One region of the Pantoea vagans genome, then DNA from elsewhere that is predicted to be linked to it. Evidence: predicted binding sites of a transcription regulator. Region 1 holds the regulator's gene; the other holds the start of a gene.

Region 1 (11,812 bases):
TGCGGAGAGTGGATTTGATGCAGTACGCAGGCAAGTGCCGGTGCGTTATTCGATACGTCAGGGAAGGGTGGTGGCTGCCACGCAGCCTGCAAGGAGTGAGATTTACCTGGGCGCAGCGGAAGCGGTCACGTTTAAACGGTAGTGAGATCGACGTGGGCGGCCTGAAGGCCGCCCATTCAAGCAGGTTAGTGCGTTACATGGCCGTGCTGGCGATGTTTGGTCACAAAGCCGAGCAGTACACACATCACGAACACCACGGCATACAGACCGTTGGCGGTAGAGAGGGCCGCATGTGCGCCACCGCTCGCCACAATCGGGCCAGTCACGACGAAGGTCAGCATGGTGCCGACGGTGCCGCATGTCAGGATAAAGTTCACCAGCTTCGGTGAAGAGACTTTGGTTTGCAGCGATCCCAGCGTAATGATGGTGGTGTAGATAGCGCTGGAGCTGAAGCCCAGAATCATGATGATCCAGTGCAGCATGCTGGCATCATTTGTGGTGACGAACCAGTACATCAAGCCCGTTGCCAGGGCGGCCAGAACCATCAGAATACGTTGCAGATCGAAGAAGCGCAGCAGGAAGCTGAACACCCACATACCCACCATGTAGGCGGTCCAGAAGTTACCTACCAGCTGACCAGCCGCGGCGATATCCATGCCCATCGATTTGGTAGCGTACTCCGGTACCCAAGAGATAAAGCCCAGCTGACCAAGGATATAGCAGAGTGCGGCAATCGACAGGAACAGCACGCCAATACCCCATTTCTCTTTCTCGCCGCCTTGCACCGCAGCTTCGCTTTTCAGCTCAGGGAATTCCACCATCAGCGTGAGGACGAAGATCGCCAGGTAAATCACGCCAATGCAGGCATACACCCAGTACCACGGCAGCGCACGCGCCAGCAGTACACCCGCGATGATCGGGAAAATAGTGCCGGCCATGCTAAAGAAAGAGTCGGTAAACAGCAGACGTGAACCGCGCTGGCGGCCATCATACAGATGCGTAATCAGGAAGGTGCCGATCGACATCGTAATGCCGCTCACCACGCCAAGCACAAACATGCACAGCGAGAAGATGGTCAGATCGTGGCTGGTCATCAAGCCCGCGACGGCAAGGATCATCAGCACAAAGCCAAAGATCAGCTGGCGTTTCAGCGGCACAATCACCATCAACCAGGCGTTCAGGAATACCGCGACCAAAATACCGGCATTCAGGAAGGTGAAGGTGTTGCTCATTTCTGAAATCGGCAACTGGAAATACTGGGCAATATTATCCAGCACCATGCCGGTAACAATAACCAGCGCGCCGGTGAGCGCGTAAGAGAAAAAGCTGATCCAGGTAAGGCCAATGCGATTACGGTTTGTCATGTTCTGAACCTGTGAAGCGCCGGGATGGGCAAAAAGTGTCATGAATTGTAAATGGAACTGTGATCTTAATAAACAACGAGTGAAACAAGCGCGAAATATTTCATTAATAGTGTGATTTTCGTCACGCAAATGATTGCGTGAGCGCAAAAGTATGACAATCGCAACATCAGCGTAAATATCGGTAAAACGCTGGCTCTTGTATAACTTGCTCTTTACAATCAATCTCGTTTTGAGCTTGCACTCCATGGTAAGGAATCATTCATGTTTAAACGTACTTTGACAGCGGCGGTTGCCCTGTTAGCGCTCTCTTCTGTATCCGCTACTGCTCTTGCAGCAAAAGGGGATACGCATGTGCTGCTCACCACTTCTGCGGGCAATATCGAACTCGAACTGAACAACCAGAAAGCCCCGGTTTCGGTGAAGAACTTTGTCGACTACGTCAACAACGGTTTCTACAACAACACCATTTTCCATCGCGTGATCCCTGGCTTTATGATCCAGGGCGGCGGCTTCACAACGGACATGCAGCAGAAGCAGACCGTTGCACCGATCAAGAACGAAGCCGATAACGGTTTGCGTAACCTGCGTGGCACCATTTCGATGGCGCGTACTGCAGATAAAGATAGCGCGACCAGCCAGTTCTTCCTGAACGTTGCGGATAACGCCTTCCTCGATCACGGTCAACGTGATTTCGGTTATGCGGTATTTGGTAAAGTTGTGAAAGGCCAGGATGTGATCGATAAGATTGCGCAGGTGCCAACTAAAGATGTCGGCCCATACCAAAATGTGCCGTCAAAACCGATTGTTATCCTCTCTGCCAAAGTCCTGCCTTAATCGTCTGACGCGCCATTCTGCAGTGGCGCGCTCTGCCGTGCTCCGGCAAAGCTAAAATTTGCTCTTATACTTAGGGCAAATCGCTTGCCGGAGGCCCTATGACCAGCAAACTCACTGAAAAACAGAAAACCACACTGTGGCAGCAGCGCCGTGCGGCCAGTTATCAGGCCAGTTGCCGCCTGGCCGGTTATGCGCCTATCGAAATCCCCACTGAGCAGCAGGAAGATCGACTGGAATCATTGAGGAGGCAATATGGCGGATAACAGTCTGGCGGTGCGCGATCCCTATCTTTGGCATAACGACAGGGTGCTAAAAAATCGTCTCGATATTCATGATGAAGCGCAACTGCGTAAAGCGGAATTGGCTTTTAGCGCGGCACGTCTGGCTACGCTGGAGTTAGGGCCGCGCAGCAGAGGGATGCCGTGGCTGTGCCATATTCACCGCACCCTGTTTCAGGACCTCTACAGTTGGGCCGGTGAAGTGCGCAGCATAGATATCTGGCGCGACGAAACGCCATATTGCCACTGTGAATATATTGAGAAAGAGGGCAATGGGCTGATGGCGGCGCTGGAGGATGAGCAACAGCTGGTCAACCTGCCGCAGACGGAGTTTGTGGCACGTCTGGCGCACTATTACTGCGAGATATTTGTGCTGCATCCGTTCCGCGCGGGAAATGGGCGGACACAGCGTATTTTCTTTGAACAGCTGGCGCTGCATGCCGGTTATCTGCTGACGTGGGATCAACTGGAGCGAAACGCCTGGCGCAGCGCGATCTTTGCCGGTGTGGCGGGCGATCTGGCACCGTTGACGGCGCAGTTTGCGAAAGTGGTGAGCCCCGCTCGTTAAAATGCGTAGAATAGCGGCGGTTTTTCTGGCCTGAGGGCACTATGCTGCTGCTAATTGATAACTACGACTCCTTCACCTGGAATCTCTACCAGTACTTCTGTGAGCTGGGCGCGGATGTGCGCGTAGTGCGTAATGACGCCATTACCGTGGCGGAAATCGAGGCGCTGCCGCTGACACATCTGGTGATTTCTCCTGGCCCCTGTACCCCGGATCAATCCGGTGTCTCGCTGGAGGCGATTCGCCACTTTGCTGGACGCCTGCCGATACTTGGCGTGTGCCTTGGCCATCAGGCGATTGCGCAGGCATATGGTGCGCAGGTGGTTCGCGCGCGCCAGGTGATGCATGGGAAAACTTCCGTAATCCAGCACACCCAGCAAGGCGTGTTTCGCAACCTTAATAATCCTCTCACCGTGACGCGCTACCATTCACTGATTGTGGCGCGCGATACGCTGCCCGCAGAATTCGACGTCACCGCCTGGAGCCTGCGCAACGGCGAGCCGGATGAGATCATGGGCTTCCGCCATCGCACCTTGGCGCTGGAAGGGGTGCAGTTCCATCCTGAGAGCATCCTCAGCGAGCAGGGCCATCAGCTCTTGGCTAATTTTCTGAACGCGTAACTTATGTTTGCCTTCGTGTGATTTTTTATGCATATTTTGTGATTATAATTTCACTTCAGCTCAACAAATAACCCAATGAGGTCGGCAATGGCAGCGGAAAAACTAGCGGTAACCCGGGAAACGTTCGATAACGTGATTTTGCCTGTTTATGCACCTGCGCAGTTTGTGCCGGTTAAAGGTAAGGGCAGCCGAGTCTGGGATCAGCAGGGCAAAGAGTATATCGACTTCTCCGGCGGCATCGCGGTAACTGCTTTAGGCCATTGCCATCCGGCGCTGGTGGAAACGCTGAAATCGCAGGGCGAAACCTTGTGGCACACCAGCAACGTATTCACCAACGAACCGGCACTGCGTCTGGCCAGCAAACTGATTGCCGCGACATTCGCCGATCGTGTGTTCTTTGGTAACTCAGGCGCGGAAGCCAACGAAGCGGCTTTCAAACTGGCGCGTTATTACGCCTGCAAGAAACACAGCCCGTTCAAAAGCAAAATTATCGCCTTCCACAACGCGTTCCATGGCCGTACCCTGTTTACCGTCACTGTAGGCGGTCAGCCGAAATACTCTGACGGTTTTGGTCCGAAGCCTGCCGATATCGTGCATGTGCCGTTTAACGATCTGGATGCCGTCAAAGCAGTGATTGATGACCACACCTGCGCCATTGTCGTCGAGCCGATTCAGGGCGAGGGCGGTGTGGTGGCGGCGACCGCAGAATTCATGCAGGGCCTGCGCGCGCTGTGTGATGAGCATAAAGCGCTGTTGGTGTTGGATGAAGTGCAAAGCGGCATGGGGCGTAGCGGCAAGCTGTTTGCTTACGAGCATTACGGCATCAAACCCGACATCATCACCAGTGCAAAAGCGCTGGGCGGCGGTTTCCCGGTGAGTGCGATGTTGACCACCAACGAAATTGCCTCCGTGATGGCACCAGGCGTGCACGGCACCACTTACGGCGGTAACCCGCTGGCCTGTGCGATTGCCGAAACCGCGCTAGATATTATCAATACACCAGAAGTGCTGAATGGCGTGGAAGCGCGTCGCCAGCAGTTCGTGGAAGGTCTGCAGGCCATCAACAGTCAATTTGAACTGTTCAGTGAGATTCGCGGCAAAGGTTTACTGATTGGTGCGGCGTTGAAACCGCAGTACGCCAGCAAAGCACGCGACATCCTCAATGCATCAGCCGCAGAAGGATTGATGGTGCTGACGGCGGGCACCGACGTGATTCGTTTTGTGCCTTCGCTGGTGATCGAGCCAACCGATATCGCAGAAGGCATGGCGCGTTTCGCCAAAGCCATTGAGAAGGTGCTGGTGGCGTAATTAACTTTTTGGCCGTAATACTTTGAGCCAGCGACCATGATGCGGTCGCTGGCTCCATGCCAGTGAAGAGATAGTGTGCATCACGTTCAGGTGTTGCAAGATGCGCTTCACATGCTGTTCCACAATCGTCACCGGCCCCTCATTCAGATTCTCCGGCGCTTCCAGAATGTTGCTGTCATTGCCTGGTCCATCGTATGCCAGCCGCTGCTGACAGCGTTGCAACGCAATTTCACAGGATTGCAGATAACGCTCCGCCAGTTTCGGCGTCAGCATGGTGTGCTCACGCGCCAGAATCGTCATGGCGTTGAGATGCTCGACGATAAACTGACTGTGTGTTACCCACATGCGCATATCTTTCAGGTACTGCGCGTTGAAGCCCGGTTCGCTTGATGCCTGGTTAAGCGAGTTGAACAGCGCATTGTGCGCCTGATTGACCTTCATGCGCTGGTACGCCAGCTTTTCCGGCGATTGTTCAGGCCCCAACAGCATTCGTAACGCTTCCTGATAGGCTTCCAGCGCATCATGGGCGTTGCTGCGCAGCAATCCGCTCTGCCACTGCGGCCACAGCCAGATCATGCCTGCAAACGCAATCAGACAGCCCATCAGCGTATCCATCATGCGCGGCAATAAGAACTGTGCGCCATTGAGCGACAGCAGCTGTAACGAATACACGGCGGTAACGGTGAAGCCAATCATCGACCAGCCATAATATTTGCGCGTCACCAGATAGCTGGCGAGGGTGATGGCCAGCATAAACAGTAAGGTGACCGATTCGGGTACGGCCAGTCGCAGTGAGGCTGCCGCAATCAGCAAGCCGGCAAAGGTGCCGAGCGCACGGTGCTGAATGCGCACCCGCGTGGCGCTGTAGCCATTCTGACTGACAAACATGATGGTCATCAGAATCCAGTAGGGCTTAGGAATGTTGAAGAACAGCGCGACTGCGCTGCCGAACATTAGCATCACCGAGATGCGTGCGGCGGTGCGTAAAGCGGCAGATTTCAATGACAGATAGCTGCGCAACGCGGGGAAGAACGGCAGACGGCGCTGACGATCCGCCATCAGGTCACGCGTGTACAACGGCTTCTGCGTGCGTAAGACGCGTGCGATACGGCTGAAGTGGTAGTAACAGAAGTTGCCGACCGGATTATCTGGGTGCTGGCGCGCGATTTTTTCCAGCGCCCCGAGTGGCTTCTCCATATGGAAGCGCTCCGGCAACTGATGATAGAGAATCGCATCGGCGAGGATGCGCAGGCGCGCGGAGATGGTTTTCGCATTCCAACGGATCACCGCCTCAGCGTGGCTCTGCTCGACCAGCTTTTGCACCTCTTCCGGCTGATGCAGGCTCACCGAAATGTGTTCCTGTAAATCCAACGCCACCTGAAACGCTCGCGTCAGACGCTTATGGCTGTTATCGCGGCTGGCCGAGAGCATATGCATCTGCTGATAACAGGTGGTGATCAGATCGACGGCTTTTTGCTGGCGTGCCAGTAGCGGCGGTAACGCTTTTTCAGGATCGGTGAGTTGCGTCAGCAGCGTGTATTTCGCATCACAGTAATCTGCCAGTTCGCGATACAGCAGGCTCAGGGTTTCACGCATCGGCTGCTCTTTCCACAGCCAGAACCAAAACCAGTTAAACAGGCCGTACCAGAACGTACCGCCGATATACAGCAGCGGCGGCACCCAGACCGGCATCCTTCCAACCAGGCTGAGGCTAAAGATGGCGGCGATCAGGGTGGCTGGCAGCAAGCGGCCATGCAACGGGCTGATTTCGCCGGTGACACCAATCAGCAGCGGCAGCACAAACAGAATGAGCGGCAGCGGAATCTGATAATCCGTGAGCAACTGGATCGAAAAACTGCCGATGGCAAACAGCGAACCGCCGACAATCAGACGTTTGAAGAAGCGTTTATGCGGGGTATCCAGACCGGCCATGTTGCAGCAGGCAGGCACTAATGAGAACAACAGGCCTTTTTGCAGATCGCCAAACAGCCAGCCAAGTGCCACAGGCAGGCACAGCACCAGCGTTTGCCGCAGGGCGTAGTTGACCTCAGGATGATAGATGATTCGGCGCCACATCAGCTCATCGCAAACAAAAACGGCGCGATGTTGCCATCACGCCGTGGGTGATAAGAAATTAGCGGGTGCCGTAAACGACGATGGTTTTACCGTGTGCGGAGATCAGGTTCTGATCTTCCAGCATTTTCAGGATGCGCCCCACGGTTTCGCGTGAGCAACCCACGATCTGACCAATCTCCTGACGGGTGATTTTAATCTGCATCCCGTCTGGGTGAGTCATCGCATCTGGCTGTTTGGCCAGATTAAGCAGTGTTTGCGCGATACGGCCCGTCACATCGAGGAAGGCAAGGTTGCCCACTTTCTCGGAGGTGATTTGCAGACGACGCGCCATTTGCGACGAGAGTCGCATCAAAATATCCGGGTTTACCTGAATCAGCTGACGGAATTTTTTGTAGGAAATTTCAGCCACTTCGCAGGCAGTTTTGGCACGTACCCAGGCACTACGTTCCTGACCTTCTTCAAACAGGCCGAGTTCGCCGATGAAATCTCCCTGATTGAGGTAGGAGAGGATCATCTCTTTGCCTTCTTCATCTTTGATCAGAACCGCAACGGAACCTTTCACGATGTAGTACAGCGTTTCCGCTTTCTCACCCTGATGGATGAGCGTGCTCTTTGACGGATATTTGTGAATATGGCAATGGGACAGGAACCATTCGAGTGTAGGGTCTGTTTGCGGTTTGCCGAGAACCATTCGCTATTATCCTCTATTGTAATCGTGCCCAAAGCACAGGGGGCAGTTTTCCCTGTCAGGCGGTGTAATCGTCGAGCGTTTTATTTCCGGGTGATTCTTAAGCTACGCTTTTGATTCTTCCCGCCTTCGTCTGTTACGACGAAAATATTTTCAGCACTGTTTGTAGCACAGCTTTTGCAAGCTGTCTTCTGTTGTCTCGCTTCAGCAACAGGCGGAAGAGTCTGGATTGCTGTTTATCAACTGAAAGCGTACTCTGGCGGCAAAATAGCCACTTCAGGAGAAAGAATAATGCAGGCACGAGTGAAATGGGTGGAGGGGTTAACCTTTCTCGGAGAATCCTCATCTGGCCATCAGGTATTAATGGACGGTAATTCAGGGGATAAAGCGCCGAGTCCAATGGAGATGGTTCTGATGGCGGCGGGCGGCTGTAGCGCGATTGACGTGGTGTCTATCCTGCAAAAGGGCCGTAATGATGTGGCCGATTGCGAGGTGAAGCTCACCTCTGAACGCCGTGAAGAAGCGCCACGTATTTTTACCCACATCAACCTGCATTTTATTGTCAGCGGCAAAGCGTTGAGTGATAAAGCCGTGGCCCGCGCGGTTGATCTCTCCGCTGAGAAGTACTGTTCAGTAGCGATCATGCTGGGCAAAGGCGTGGAAATCACCCACAGCTATGAAGTGGTAGAGCTGTAATTCTACTGTAGCGGCGCGATTTATCGCGCGGTGTGATGCACGCCATACATCGTGCCGCTACAGAAATTCTGGATTATTCAATCCGTTTACCTTCTATCAGCCGTTGCACCAGCGGTGTCATGATCAATTCCATCGCCAGCCCCATTTTGCCCCCCGGCACCACCAGCGTATTCATGTGTGAAATGAACGAGCCCTGAATCATTGCCAGCAGGTAAGGGTAGGCAATCCCCTCCAGACCACGGAAATGGATCACCACAAAACTTTCGTCGAGCGAAGGGATCTCACGTGCGGCAAACGGGTTGGAGGTATCCACGGTCGGCACGCGCTGGAAGTTGATGTGGGTGCGAGAGAACTGCGGCGTGATGTAGTTGATATAGTCCTCCATCGAACGCACCACGGAATCCATCACCGCTTCACGAGAATGCCCACGTTCGCTGGTGTCGCGCACCAGCTTTTGAATCCACTCCAGGTTCACAATCGGCACCACACCCACCAGCAGATCCACATGCTCTGCCACGTTGTGCGGTTGGGTCACCACACCGCCGTGTAACCCTTCATAGAACAGCACATCGGTGTTGTCCGGCAGCGGCTGCCACGGCGTAAAGGTGCCCGGCACCTGATTCCACGGCACCGCTTCATCATAGGTGTGCAAATACTTGCGCGATTCGCCCTGACCGGTTTTTCCGTAGTGCTTGAACGTCTGCTCTAATAAACCAAAGTCATTGGCTTCGGGGCCAAAGTAGCTAATGTGACGACCCAGATCGCGCGCTTTACGGATCGCCATGTCCATCTCTGGACGGGTGTAGCGATGGAAGCTGTCACCTTCCACTTCCGCAGCGTGCAGATCCAACTGCTGGAATATTTTACGGAAGGCGAGGCTGGTGGTGGTGGTACCGGCTCCGCTGGAACCGGTAACGGCAATGATTGGATGCCTGGCTGACATAACAGAACTCCCTGTGAGGTCCGGCGATGAGCATTGTTACCACGAATTGCCGCGCGGTGCATTAACCGCGAAAATCTCGCGCAGGCATGATATTCACTGATTCATGCAGTTCAGACCACACCAGCACGACTTCGCCGCGTTCCAGTTGGCGGCGCACATCGGCCACCTTCTGCGCCAGGCTGCGCTCCTGCTCGCCGTAATCGGTACCTTCACGTAACACGAAAGTTTCAATCAGGTTTTCCAGCGTTGTCACTTCAAGTTCTTGCCAGGGAATAATCACGATCACACATCCAGATAGGTTGAAAGCCAGTCAGGTACACGCTGTTCCAGCCACATTTTCGGCTTCAGCAAGGTGCCGCCAACAAAACCAACATGACCGCCTTGTTGCGTCAGCTGATATTCAATGGAGGGTGACAGCTGTTCTGGTTGCGGTATCACTGCATCGGTCATAAATGGGTCGTCTTTGGCGTGAATGACCAGCAACGGCTTGCGTACGCCGCTGAGCAGCGGCATGGCGCTGGCACGTCGATAATAGTCATTGGCATCCAGAAAACCGTGCGCGCGTGCGGTAATCGCATCATCGAACTCACGAATGCGGCGAAAGGCGCGCAGCTGGCTCAGTTCCACCGGCAGCGTGCCGGGCCAGGCCAGCAGTTTACGCGTGGCGTTCTGTTTCAGCTTAGTGAGCAAATAGTGCTGATAGAAGCGCGAGAAGCCGGCATCCAGCTTTTCGCTACAGGGTTCAAGGGCAAAGGGAGCTGAAATCGCAACGGCGGCATCAACCAGAGCATTGTTGCCCTGCATGCCCAGCAAATAGGCCAGCATATTCCCCCCGAGTGAAACGCCCACCGCTGCCGTCGGAACCGTACCCCATTCGCGCTGGAGCCAGTGCAGGAAAAAGGTGGCGTCTTCGGTTTCACCGGAATGATAAATGCGCTGCAGGCGATTGGGCTCGCCACTGCAACCCCGGAAGTGCATCACCACTGCCAGCCATCCGCGTGCCTGGCAGGCCTGCATCAGGCCGTGAGCGTAGGGGCTGCGGAAGCTGCCTTCCAGGCCGTGGAACATCACCATGCGGGGTTTATGGCGCGCCTGCGCGGGATCTTCGCTCCACGCGAGATCAACAAAATCGCCGTCCGGCAGGTCAAGGCGCTGCCAGTGCGGGCGTAAGGTTACGCGCCGACGCAGAATGCGCGGCAGCAGTGTTTGTAGATGCGCGTTACTGAATCCGCGCAGCGGTGTAAAGCGCTCGCCGTCGGGGCGATCAAAATAGCTTGGGTAAAGGCTTGTCTGATGCATAAGTCGCTGATAGCTTCGATGGGTTGTCCGCTTTACTGGGTGAGGAGCACCCGAATATACATGGAACTGAGTCTTTTTTTATCAATGTTGGGCTTTCTTTGGGTCGCTGCCATCACGCCAGGCCCCAATAATATGTTACTTACTGCCTCAGGTGCTAATTTTGGCTTCCTGCGCACCATTCCGTTGCTCATTGGTATCATGATTGGCATGCAAGTCATGTTGCTGATGGTGGCATTTGGCATCGGCGGTCTCATCCTGCTTTATCCTTCTCTGCATCTGGTGCTGAAGATTGCTGGTAGTCTCTATTTACTGTGGCTGGCGTGGAAAATCGCGACTGCGGAGTACGAGAAGCTGGAAACGGAAGACGCCAGCGTGAAGCAGATGCCATTCTGGCAGGGCGGATTGCTGCAACTGATCAACCCTAAAGCCTGGTTGATGGCATTGGGTGCGGTCGCCAGCTTCAGCCTCGCAGGCGATGCTTACCTGCATTCGGTGATAGCCATCAGCATCGGCATGGCACTGGTCAACGTGGTATCCGGCGTAATCTGGATGGGGTTTGGTTCGATGATTGGCCGCCTGCTGCGCAGCCCGCGCGCGTGGAAAATCTTCAACCTCGCCATGGGAGTATTGACGGCCGCCTGCGTGCTGTTGATTTGGCGTTAAGTCAGCTGGAGGCGCGTTCAACGCGCTTCCAGGGTAACACCTCGCGCACCACCTCACTTTGCGGCTGGCGGATGCGATTCAGTAACAGCTGAACACTGCGCGCCCCCAGCCGGTTCATCGGTTGTTCAATGGTCGTCAGCGGCGGGTTGAGGCTGCTGGTAAACGGAATACCATCAAATCCCACCACAGCCAGATCTTCCGGCACGCGCAATCCGGCCTCCAGCGCGGCATGGATCACACCGACGGCCAGCACATCCGACACCGCAAACACCGCGTCTGGCCGTTCCGGGTGCAACAACAACTCCCGCAGCGCAGCGCTTCCCGACTCGCACGAAATGTTTTCAGCATAGGCCACGGCGCCCCAGCTCAGTTCTAACTGCTCCAGCGCCTCACGGTAGCCACTCTCTCGCTGATGGGAATAGAGGTAGCGCATATCGCAATTCACCAACGCAATGCGGCGACGGCCTTTACTGGCCAG
Region 2 (11,812 bases), 1.1 Mb from region 1:
AACAATGTCGCGGTTTCCATTGATGCGGTGCACTACTGTGTGAAAGCGCGCGGCGTGAAAGATGCCACCAGCGCCACCACCACCACATCATTGGGTGGCTTGTTCAAGTCCAGCCAGAACACGCGTCAGGAGTTCCTGCGCGCGGTACGTCATAGCTAATTCCTTTGGGCGGCACATTGCCGCCCGTTTTCACCTCTCTTCAGGGCACTCGATGCAACGCTATCTCGCGCTGGATTTCATTCGTGGTTGCGCCATTCTCGGCATTCTGCTGCTCAATATCGTCGGTTTTGGCTTGCCCTCGGCGGCTTATCTCAACCCGGCGTGGCGGGGGAGTCTCTCGCTGTCTGATGCCTGGACATGGGCGATCATGGATGGCCTGGCGCAGCTGAAATTTCTGACGCTGTTTGCTTTGCTGTTTGGTGCGGGCCTCTCGTTGCAAATACCGCGTGGCAGTCGCTGGATATCGGCGCGCCTGTCATTGTTAGTTTTGCTGGGGTTTATTCATGCCATCTTCTTCTGGGAAGGCGACATCCTGCTCGACTACGGTCTGATCGGGCTGATTATCTGGCGCATGCTGCGCGAAGTTCCCTCGGATAAGGCACTGTTGCAAACGGGAACGCTGCTCTATTTGATGGGGTGCGGCGTGCTGCTGGTGTTTTGGGGCATCTCCAGCACTGAACCGGGCCGTTCATGGTTACCGGGTGCCGCAGATATCGAGTATGAAAGCTACTGGAAGCTGATCGGTGGATGGGAAGCGGTGCAGAATCGCTTTGATCACCTCTCTTCCAGCCTGATGGCCCTGGCGGCACAGTATGGCTGGCAATTGGCGGGATTGATGTTGATTGGCGCCGCGTTAATGCGCAGCGGTTGGCTGAAAGGGGAGTTTAGCGTTCAGCATTATCGCCGTTCGGCCGCGTTGTTGCTGACCATTGGCTGGCTGATCGCCATTCCTGGCATTGTGGCGCAGTGGCTGCTGAATTGGGAATTTCGCTGGAGTGGTTTCTTACTGCAACTGCCGCGCGATCTGGCCAGCCCATTTGTCAGCCTCGGGTATGCCGCACTGTGCTTTGGTTTCTGGCCGCAAATCGGTCATACGCGAATCAGTCATGCTATTCAGTGTGTCGGCCGCATGGCGCTGAGCAATTACCTGTTACAGACCCTGATCTGCACCACCTTATTCTATCGCTTTAACCTGTTCCTGAAGTTCGATCGCTTGCACCTGCTGGCGCTGGTGCCTGCGGTATGGCTGGTCAATATCCTGTTCTCGGTGTTGTGGTTACGCTATTTCCCTCAGGGGCCAATGGAGTGGATATGGCGCAAGTTAACGCGACTCGCCGCAGGAAAACCCGAGAATTATCCCCGCATCAGATAATGACGTTCATCACAAAGGTTGCAGATTTGTATGTAACCGTTTTCATCCGTGTGACGTAATTCACGCAGCGGAACAAAATGCCCTGACAGAATAGCGCCGTTACGCGCCAGTCGCGCATTTTCTTCCTCTGTGGAACAGCTGCATGATAACGATCCGAGATGTCGCCCGTCAGGCCGGTGTGTCAGTAGCCACCGTGTCGCGTGTGCTCAATAACAGCAGTGCAGTCACCCCCGATACCCGTGAAGCTGTGATTCAGGCCGTGGAATCACTGGGATATCGCCCCAACGCCAACGCGCAAGCCTTAGCCACTCAAGTCAGCGACACCATCGGTGTCGTGGTGATGGATGTCTCCGACCCTTTCTTTGGCGCGCTGGTCAAAGCGGTAGATACCGTGGCACAGCGTGTGCACAAACACGTGTTAATTAGCAACTCCTGGCATCAGGAAGAGAAAGAACGCCATGCCATTGAAGTGTTAATCCGCCAGCGCTGTAACGCCTTAGTGGTGCACGCGAAAACGCTTTCAGACGCAGAATTGACCGGTTTTATGGATCAGGTTCCGGGTATGGTATTGATAAACCGAACTATTCCCGGCTATGAGCACCGCTGTGTCTGCCTTGATAATGTAACAGGATCGCTGATGGCAACGCGCATGTTGTTACAACAGGGGCATCAACGCATCGGTTATCTCAGCTCCAGCCATCCCATCGAAGACGTGACACAGCGGCGCGAAGGCTGGCTGCAGGCCTTGTCAGAGCAGGGGATTCGTCCGCAGGAGTCATGGATTGCCCAGGGTGAACCCGACATGCAAGGCGGGGAAGCGGCTATGGTTGAGTTACTGGGCCGTAACCTGCATTTAACCGCAGTATTTTCTTACTGTGACGGCATGGCGGCGGGGGCACTGACTGCGTTAAAAGACAATGGCATTCAGGTGCCGCAGCACTTTTCGGTGATTGGTTTTGATGATATTCCCATCTCGCGCTATACCGATCCGCAACTGACCACGGTTCGCTATCCTATTGTTTCTATGGCAAAACTTGCGACTGAGCTGGCGTTGAAAGGCGCCGCCGGAGAGCTGGATCCCGAATCTACCCACTGCTTTATGCCTACGGTGGTTCGTCGCCATTCGGTTGCCCAGCGGCAAATTGTGGAGTCGGTCACTAATTCAGGCGATAGCGCAGTGTAACCGTTTCCAATCTGTGATTACATTCACAGTTAATTAACATGGCGCTCACTATGATGGCAGCGTCTTACCGGACTGAAACATCATGTAACGCCGGGTTTTCCTTCTCCGGTCAGGTTTCAGTAGCCGATTGAAATAGTTCACAACACTCTTCAGGAAGCGTTTACGTACAGGGAAGTCAGGATTGCGATGGTGGCCCGGCTTTGCGTTACGCGTCCGCCCCATAAATGAGTTTGAACCGACTGCGTTGGTTGCCCGCAGGCAGCACAGCGCGATGATATGCCCTACATAAAAAACCGGAGATACCATGAATAAGAAGGTTTTCACGCTCACAGCACTGGTTGCCAGCATGATGTTTGGTGCAACTGCGCACGCCGCCGATACCCGCATTGGCGTGACCATTTATAAATACGACGACAACTTTATGTCTATGGTTCGCAAGGACATCGACAGCGAAGCCAAAAAACTGGGTGGCATTCAGTTGCTGATGAATGACTCGCAGAACAGCCAGTCTACTCAGAACGACCAGATCGACGTGTTGATGGCCAAAGGCGTGAAAGCGCTGGCTATCAACCTGGTTGACCCTGCAGCTGCGGCTGTAGTAATCGACAAAGCGAAAGCCAACGACGTGCCAGTGGTGTTCTTCAACAAAGAACCTAACGCTAAAGTGCTGGCCAGCTATCCTAAAGCCTACTACGTGGGCACCGATTCTAAAGAGTCTGGCATCATCCAGGCTAAGCTGATCGAGAAACACTGGAAAGCGACACCAGCCTGGGATCTGAACAAAGATGGCCAGATTCAATTTGCGTTGCTGAAAGGCGAACCCGGCCACCCAGATGCCGAAGCACGTACTAAATACGTGATCGAGACGCTGAACACCGATGGTCTGAAAACGCAGCAGCTGGCGATGGATACCGCGATGTGGGATACCGCACAGGCAAAAGACAAAGTTGATGCGTGGCTGTCTGGCCCGAACGGCAACAAAATTGAAGTAATCATCGCTAACAACGATGCGATGGCCATGGGTGCAGTTGAAGCGCTGAAAGCCCACAACAAAACCAACATTCCGGTGTTTGGTGTGGATGCCCTGCCAGAAGCACTGGCGTTGGTGAAATCTGGCGCGATGGCAGGTACCGTACTGAACGATGCTGAAAACCAGGCGAAAGCCACCATTGATATCGCGAAGAACCTGGCCGATGGCAAAGAGCCAACTGCGGGTACTACCTTCAAGATGGAAAACAAAATTGTACGTGTTCCTTACGTACCAGTAGATAAAGAAAACCTGTCTCAGTTTGTGAAGTAATCCGTCCTGGGCGCGGCAGGTTTGCCGCGCCTTATTGCATCTGACCCACGTTTTATTTAGCCAGGTAAATTATGGCCAGTGAGAATCCGACCACACAGCGTGAATATCTGCTGGAGATGACGAATGTCTCGAAATCATTTCCAGGGGTGAAAGCCTTAGATAATGTGAATTTAAAAGTGCGGCCGCACTCTGTCCATGCCTTAATGGGCGAAAACGGCGCCGGGAAATCCACATTATTAAAATGCCTGTTTGGGATTTATAAAAAGGATACGGGGAGCATCCTGTTTCAGGGTGAAGAAATTGATTACAAGAGTTCCAAAGAAGCGCTGGAAAACGGCGTCTCAATGGTGCATCAGGAATTAAACCTGGTATTACAACGCAACGTGATGGATAACATGTGGCTTGGCCGCTATCCGCGCAAAGGTGTGTTTGTCGATCAGGATAAAATGTATCGCGATACCAAAGCGATCTTTGACGAATTAGATATTGATATCGATCCGCGCGATAAAGTCGCCAATCTGTCTGTTTCACAAATGCAGATGATTGAAATTGCCAAGGCATTCTCCTATGACGCGAAAATCGTCATCATGGATGAGCCAACGTCGTCGCTGACCGAAAAAGAAGTTAACCACTTATTTACGATTATCCGTAAGCTGAAAGATCGCGGCTGCGGCATTGTGTATATCTCGCACAAAATGGAAGAAATTTTCCAACTGTGCGATGAGATTACCATCTTACGTGATGGGCAGTGGATCGCCACCCAGCCGCTGGAAGGGCTGGATATGGATAAGATCATCGCCATGATGGTGGGTCGCTCACTGAACCAGCGTTTTCCGGACAAAACCAACGTGCCGGGGGAAACCATTCTTGAGGTGCGTCATTTAACCTCGCTGCGCCAGCCATCGATTCGCGATATCTCCTTCGACCTGCGTAAAGGCGAGATTTTGGGGATTGCGGGGCTGGTCGGCGCGAAACGAACCGATATCGTGGAAACCTTGTTTGGTATTCGCGAGAAGTCGGGCGGCACGATTAAGCTGCACGGCAAAGTGATTAATAATCACAGCGCCAATGAAGCCATTAACCATGGTTTTGCGCTGGTGACGGAAGAGCGCCGCTCAACCGGTATTTATGCATATCTTGATATTGGCTTTAACTCGCTTATTTCCAATATTAAAAAGTATAAATCCAGTATGGGGCTGCTTGATAACAAACGGATGAAAAGTGATACCCAATGGGTGATTGATTCGATGCGTGTTAAAACGCCGGGTCATCATACGCAAATTGGTTCGCTTTCCGGCGGTAACCAACAGAAGGTCATCATTGGTCGCTGGTTATTAACTCAGCCGGAAATTTTGATGCTTGATGAGCCGACGCGCGGTATTGACGTTGGGGCGAAATTCGAAATTTACCAGCTTATTTCAGAATTGGCGAAGAAAGAGAAAGGCATCATTATTATCTCTTCTGAAATGCCAGAGTTGTTGGGTATTACCGACCGTATTTTAGTGATGAGTAATGGCCTGGTAGCGGGCATTGTCGAGACCAAAACGACCTCGCAGAATGAAATCCTGCGTTTAGCGTCATTACACCTTTAATGAAGCAAGGGCTTTAACATGAAAGCGACTACTAAAAAGAATGCGCTAACCTGGTTAAAAGAGGGCGGCATTTACGTTGTCCTGTTGGTACTGCTGGCGATTATTATTTTCCAGGATCCGACATTTTTAAGTTTAATGAACCTGAGTAACATTCTGACCCAATCCTCAGTGCGTATTATTATTGCGCTGGGCGTTGCCGGATTGATTGTTACGCAGGGTACCGACCTGTCAGCGGGGCGTCAGGTTGGCCTGGCCGCGGTAGTAGCCGCCACGTTGCTGCAATCGATGGACAACGCCAACAAGGTATTCCCACATCTGGATACCGTTCCGATTCCACTGGTTATTCTGACCGTGTGCATCATCGGGGGTGTGATTGGCCTGGTGAACGGCGTGATCATTGCTTACCTGAAGGTGACGCCGTTTATCACCACACTGGGCACCATGATCATCGTTTACGGTATTAACTCGCTGTACTACGACTTTGTGGGCGCTTCACCGGTTGCCGGTTTTGATTCAGGTTTCTCCAACTTCGCACAGGGCTTCTTGCGCTTTGGTGACTTTAAGCTGTCGTTCATCACCTTCTACGCGATTATCGCTATCATCTTCGTGTGGATTTTGTGGAACAAAACGCGCTTCGGTAAGAACATCTTTGCTATCGGCGGCAACCCGGAAGCAGCACGTGTTTCTGGCGTTAACGTCCCGTTAAACCTGATTCTGGTGTATGCCCTGTCCGGTGTGTTCTATGCCTTCGGCGGGATGTTGGAAGCGGGTCGTATCGGCAGCGCCACCAACAACCTCGGCTTTATGTATGAACTGGATGCGATCGCGGCCTGTGTGGTCGGCGGCGTGTCGTTTGCCGGTGGTGTGGGCACGGTGGCTGGCGTGGTGACCGGTGTGATCATCTTTACCGTAATCAACTACGGCTTGACCTATATCGGCGTTAACCCTTACTGGCAGTACATCATCAAGGGCGGCATCATTATCTTCGCGGTAGCACTGGATTCACTGAAGTACGCACGTAAAAAATAAGACCGACACGCAGCAACATCACAGCAAAAGGCCGCGAACATCGCGGCCTTTTTTTACCTTCACTGAATCAGCACGTTCACTTCTGCAACTTCTCTTCCAGATCCAGAAGTTGCTCAGGCGTCACCGCTGGATAACTCTGCGCATCTTCTGGCACTTCATGCACGGCTGGAATCGGCACCAGCGGCCCGAGGAAGCGTGGCTCACGTTTCATCAGGTACAAATCTGCCAGCGCCCCTAAACGTGCCCCGACCTCGCGGAAACGCACTGACAGCATATTTTTAGGTGACGGGACGGCATAACACTGCGCCTGAATACCCAGGTGCTGGGCAATAAACAGCGCGCGCTCGCAGTGGAAGCGCTGAGTAATAATGATGAAGTCGTTGGTATCGAACACTTTGCGCGTGCGCACGATCGAATCCAGCGTACGGAAGCCGGCATAATCCAGCACGATATCCGAGGGATCGACACCCGCTTTTATCAGATCGCGGCGCATGGTCATCGGTTCGTTATAGCTTTGCTGCGCATTATCACCGCTCAACAGCAGATAGTTCACCTTGCCACTGTTATAGGCGTTAAGCGCACCTTGAATGCGATAGAGATAATACTGATTAATCACACCGGTGCGGTAATACTTGGCGGTACCTAAGACCACACCGACCTGACGATGCGGCAAAGAGGTGACATCTTCGTAAATAAAGGGAGCGGTTTTCCAGCTGATCCAGCGATCCAGGCCGAGCGCGGTCGCCACCATCAATAAGATGATGAAAAACAGACCAAAGAAAACGCGTTTAATCATGCGCGTAAGCACTCGGTTGGTGAAAAATCGGATGGCTATACCCAAAATAATTCGAGTTGCAGGAAGGCGGCAAGTGCATGAATCCTCAGGAGCTTACTGAAGTAAGTGACTGAGGTGAATGCATGTAGCCAACGCGCCTGCAACTCGAAGTATGAAGGGTATAAAGGCTACTTGAGGCGGGGACAGTAAGCAAGTTAACGCCGATTGGCTGGTGTTTTTTTAAGCGCAGCCGGTACTGATTTCCCGGCTGCGCTGCCTTATCAGATCGAGGTACGGCGATAGTGACGATACTGCGGCAGCCAGAAGTTGTTATTCACGGCTTTTGACAGCACATCTTCTGACGTCACCACAGCCACACCGGCCAGTTGCGCCGCTTTGCCCACTTCCATGGCGATCAGTTTTGACACGCCCTGAATGTGTTTAAGCTCTGGCAGTACTGGACCTTCACCGTCATTCACCAGCGGTGAGCAGTCAGCCAGTGCACGACTGGCGGTCATCAGCATGGAGTCGGTGATGCGTGTTGCACCCGCCGCAATCACGCCCAAACCAATGCCAGGGAAAATATAGGAGTTGTTACACTGGGCAATCGGATAGGTTTTGCCTTTCCAGGTCACCGGCGCAAAGGGGCTGCCCGTGGCGACCAGCGCTTCGCCATCGGTCCAGGCGATGATATCTGCCGGGGTGGCTTCGACACGAGAGGTCGGGTTAGACAACGGCATCACAATTGGACGCTTGGTGTGCTTGTGCATCTCACGGATGATCTCCTCCGTGAACAGCCCCGGCTGGCCAGATACGCCGATTAAGATATCCGGCTTGGCGTTGCGCACCACATCCAGCAGCGAAATCGAATCGCTGGTCACATCCCAATCCTGCAGATTGTCGCTCTTCTGCACCAGTTTGCTCTGGAAATCGAGCAGGTTTGGTAGTTTGTCGGTCAGCAGGCCAAAGCGATCCACCATCATCACGCGTGAACGGGCTTCGTCGTCGCTGAGTCCTTCAGACTTCATCTGCGCAATGATCTGCTCGGCGATACCACAGCCGGCGGAACCTGCACCGAGGAACACCACTTTCTGCTCACACAGGCGGCTACCGGCTGCACGGCTGGCGGCGATCAAGGTGCCCACGGTAACGGCAGCGGTGCCTTGAATGTCATCATTAAAGCAGCAAACTTCATCGCGATAGCGTTCCAGCAGCGGCATGGCATTTTTCTGCGCGAAGTCTTCAAACTGCAACAGCACGTTCGGCCAGCGGCGTTTTACCGCCTGGATGAACTCATCAACAAAGGCTTCGTACTCTTCGCCGGTGATGCGCGGATGACGCCAGCCCATATACAACGGGTCGTTCAGCAACTGCTGGTTATTGGTACCGACATCCAGCACCACAGGCAGGGTGTAGGCCGGGCTGATCCCACCACAGGCGGTATACAGTGACAGCTTACCGATGGGAATGCCCATGCCGCCGATACCCAGGTCACCCAGACCCAGAATACGTTCGCCATCGGTGACCACAATCACTTTTACGTTCTGCTTGGTGGCGTTCTGCAGCATGTCTTCAATCCGGTCGCGGTTGTTATACGAGATGAAAACACCGCGTGCGCGACGATAGATTTCTGAGAAGTGTTCACAGGCCGCGCCGACTGTTGGGGTGTAGATAATCGGCATCATCTCTTCCAGATGATTGTCGAGCAGACGGTAGAACAGGGTTTCGTTGGTGTCCTGGATGTTACGCAGATAGACGTGCTTGTCGTTATTGTTTTTGAAATCCAGGAACTGACGCCAGGCGCGTTCGGCCTGCTCTTCGATGGTTTCAACGGCTTCAGGGAGTAGGCCGTTGAGGTTGAATTCGTTACGTTCTTCCAGGGTGAATGCGCTGCCTTTATTCAGCAGCGGAAATTCCAGCAGGATCGGACCCGCATAAGGAATATACAGCGGGCGTTTACTTTCGTAGTCGAGTTCCATGCAGTGTTTGCTCCGGTTGCAGTGTTTTCTGACGCTCACGGGAAAAGGTAACGCCAGTCCTGTTCAATGTGAAGTGGATCTGGCGCCCGATCCTATGAGTTTTCCTGCAGATGTACAGCTTTTGTTAACAGCAGGTCACAAAAGCGGTAAAAGGATCACTAAACTGATGTTTTCGAAACTAAAGTAAGTGAGAAATCTTCACAGCCCAAGGCCGCAAGCGTCGATCGCGTGGCATCAAGTTGGCTCAATGTACTACCCTGACATTCGGCCAGTACCGCCTGTTGCACGCTATCAAGTGCCTCATTGCTCATGTTCATCATAATCAGCGCGGCCTGCAATGGCGGCAAACTCGGGTTAAAAGCCGCATTCTCGGCATATTGGCCACGATAAATCTTGCCGCTTTGGCTGCGCAGTGCAACACCGCTAAAACTCTGGCTGTAGGGGGCGTGGCTGTGATTGGCCGCCTCAATCGCGGCTTGCTGCAGCGCATCTCCCTCGACTTTAAAGCCGTGATCGATTGGCGTCAGCAGGCGCTCGGTAATGTTTAAATCTGCCGGGCCAAAGGCATCAGGCAGATAATCACCCAGCGTGCTGATAGCGCGACCGGGTAAACTAATGCGGATAGCCGTACCGCTATTCAGTTCATTCATAAACTGACGGCAGTGGCCGCAAGGCGTGTAGTTAACGGTGATGGCATCCAGCTTTTCTTCACCGCGCAGCCAGGCGTGGGTGATGGCGCTTTGTTCCGCATGAACGGTTTGTTGCAGTGGAGCGTGCTCAAACTCCATATTGGCACCAAAGTACCAGTGACCGCTGACACCGCGCGAAATCGCCCCCACGTTAAAGTTAGACACGGTGGCGACTGCACAGCATGCAGCAATCGGCAGCAGCGCCAACGCCAGCGCATCCTCATCCAGACCGGTTTCCTGCTTCAGGTGCGCCACATCTTGCGGGCGGAGTACGCCCTGAAAATCAACCGAATCCAGCAGCGGTTGGATCGCCGCTTGTAACGAAGCGGGCAGGGCAGTAAAAGCAGCAGTAAATCGTGGATGCATGATGTGATGACCTCATAAACGCGTTAACGGCGATGCGCCGTCTGAGGGGTTATATGTGATCTATGTCGCTATGACAATGTAAGCTGATTCAGTTGTTTCAACTTTGCGAGATCTCTCGCAAAGTTTTAGCCAAACCAGTGTATCAGCAACGGAAAAAGAAATGGTGCCAGTAGCGAAGTAATGATGCCGCAAATCACTAACGCCAGAGAACTAAACGCCCCTTCCTGATAATCGATCTCCGCTGCACGTGCGGTGCCTAACGCGTGGGATGCATTGCCAATCGCCAATCCGCGTGAAGATTTGCTGCGCACGTTAAACAGATTAAGCAACATATGGCCGAACACCGCACCCAGTACCCCGGCAATCAGCACGCAGATAGCACTGATGGCCGGGATGCCGTGCAGCGAGCCAGACACCGCCATGGCAATTGGCGTGGTGACCGATTTCGGCATGATGGTGGCGGCAATTTCTGGCGTAGCCCCCATCCACAACGCGATAGCGGTGCCTGATACCATCGCAGTGATGCTACCGATAAAACACACGCTGATGATGGTTTTCCAGCGCGCGCGGATTTGATGCATCTGCTCATACAGCGGCAAGGCCAGCGCCACCACCGCCGGTTGCAGTAACTGATTCAGGAATGCACTGCCGGCGAAATAGCGCGTATAGGGGATATGCGTGAGCAGCAGAATGGGAATCACTATCGCCATCGCCACCAGCAACGGGTTGATGATGGAAATATTGATTTTCGCTGCCAGCTTGCGCGCTAACAGATAAGCCACCAGCGTAAGCGGTAGCGACCACCATGCGTCAGTCATGCGGCTGCTCCTGCGGACGTTGCAGACGCTCGGCGCTGATGCCGACAATCAACAGCACCAAAAACGTACTGACAAAGCAGGAAACCACAATGGGCCCAAATTGGGCACTGAGAATATCAGTGTAACCCATTACGCCCACGCTGATGGGGACGAACAGCAGCGCCATATAGCGGATCAACAGATAGCAGCCAGGTTTGACCCACTCAACCGGCAGGATTTGCAGCGCCAGCAAGCTGAACAGCAAGAGCATGCCAATGATGCTCCCCGGAATGGTGATCGGGAGTAGGGCAGCAACACCATTTCCGGCATACAGCGCGGCATAAATAATCACAAAGGCACGCAAATAGTGCCAGCAAGCAGTTAACACGGCGGGCATGTCAGGCTCCTGTTTTCATCGCGCTTCATCATACGCATTAAGCGTTTAGCGTGCTAGCGATCACACTGGAATGCAGATTCCTGCTTGTGCAGCTAATGCTTGTGGACGGGATTTACCCGCGTAATGCTGCGGCCTCTTCAAGGAGGGCGTCATGAAAGGACAGACAGAGAGGCAGAGGGCGTTGCGTCAGATGATGCCAGAAACGGAATATCGTCTGTGGCGATTTCTTCGCAACCGTAATTTGTGCGGGGCAAAGTTTCGTCGTCAGCATCCAGTTGGAATCTATATTGTTGATTTTGTTTGTATTGAACGGTTGCTGATTGTTGAGTTTGA

What was found. Region 1 encodes CRP, which controls carbon source genes, mostly activating them, when cyclic AMP is high. Its sites were predicted from a motif close to ATGTGANNNNNNTCACAT; they were not measured.
Region 2: a site for CRP is predicted at 10,339-10,356, ahead of cdd (cytidine deaminase). Genes of this name have one in related genera too.

What each region holds. Positions count from the first base shown of each region.
Region 1 is NZ_CP011427.1:156,528-168,339, forward strand. It holds gene LK04_RS00690 (cytosine deaminase) at 1-142, shown strand, start outside; gene tsgA (MFS transporter TsgA) at 186-1,364, opposite strand; gene ppiA (peptidylprolyl isomerase A) at 1,626-2,198, shown strand; gene LK04_RS19910 (YhfG family protein) at 2,297-2,461, shown strand; gene LK04_RS00705 (putative adenosine monophosphate-protein transferase Fic) at 2,451-3,044, shown strand; gene LK04_RS00710 (aminodeoxychorismate synthase component II) at 3,086-3,661, shown strand; gene argD (bifunctional acetylornithine/succinyldiaminopimelate transaminase) at 3,749-4,969, shown strand; gene LK04_RS00720 (YccS/YhfK family putative transporter) at 4,970-7,045, opposite strand; gene crp (cAMP-activated global transcriptional regulator CRP) at 7,104-7,736, opposite strand; gene LK04_RS00730 (OsmC family protein) at 8,025-8,429, shown strand; gene LK04_RS00735 (phosphoribulokinase) at 8,503-9,372, opposite strand; gene LK04_RS00740 (YheU family protein) at 9,434-9,652, opposite strand; gene LK04_RS00745 (hydrolase) at 9,655-10,671, opposite strand; gene LK04_RS00750 (LysE family translocator) at 10,732-11,334, shown strand; gene LK04_RS00755 (LacI family DNA-binding transcriptional regulator) at 11,336-11,812, opposite strand, start outside.
Region 2 is NZ_CP011427.1:1,249,847-1,261,658, forward strand. It holds gene folE (GTP cyclohydrolase I FolE) at 1-159, shown strand, start outside; gene yeiB (DUF418 domain-containing protein YeiB) at 212-1,372, shown strand; gene galS (HTH-type transcriptional regulator GalS) at 1,515-2,555, shown strand; gene mglB (galactose/glucose ABC transporter substrate-binding protein MglB) at 2,860-3,855, shown strand; gene mglA (galactose/methyl galactoside ABC transporter ATP-binding protein MglA) at 3,927-5,447, shown strand; gene mglC (galactose/methyl galactoside ABC transporter permease MglC) at 5,466-6,476, shown strand; gene sanA (outer membrane permeability protein SanA) at 6,553-7,272, opposite strand; gene LK04_RS05865 (NAD-dependent malic enzyme) at 7,533-9,230, opposite strand; gene cdd (cytidine deaminase) at 9,389-10,285, opposite strand; gene LK04_RS05875 (CidB/LrgB family autolysis modulator) at 10,411-11,103, opposite strand; gene LK04_RS05880 (CidA/LrgA family protein) at 11,096-11,479, opposite strand; gene LK04_RS05885 (endonuclease domain-containing protein) at 11,631-11,812, shown strand, end outside.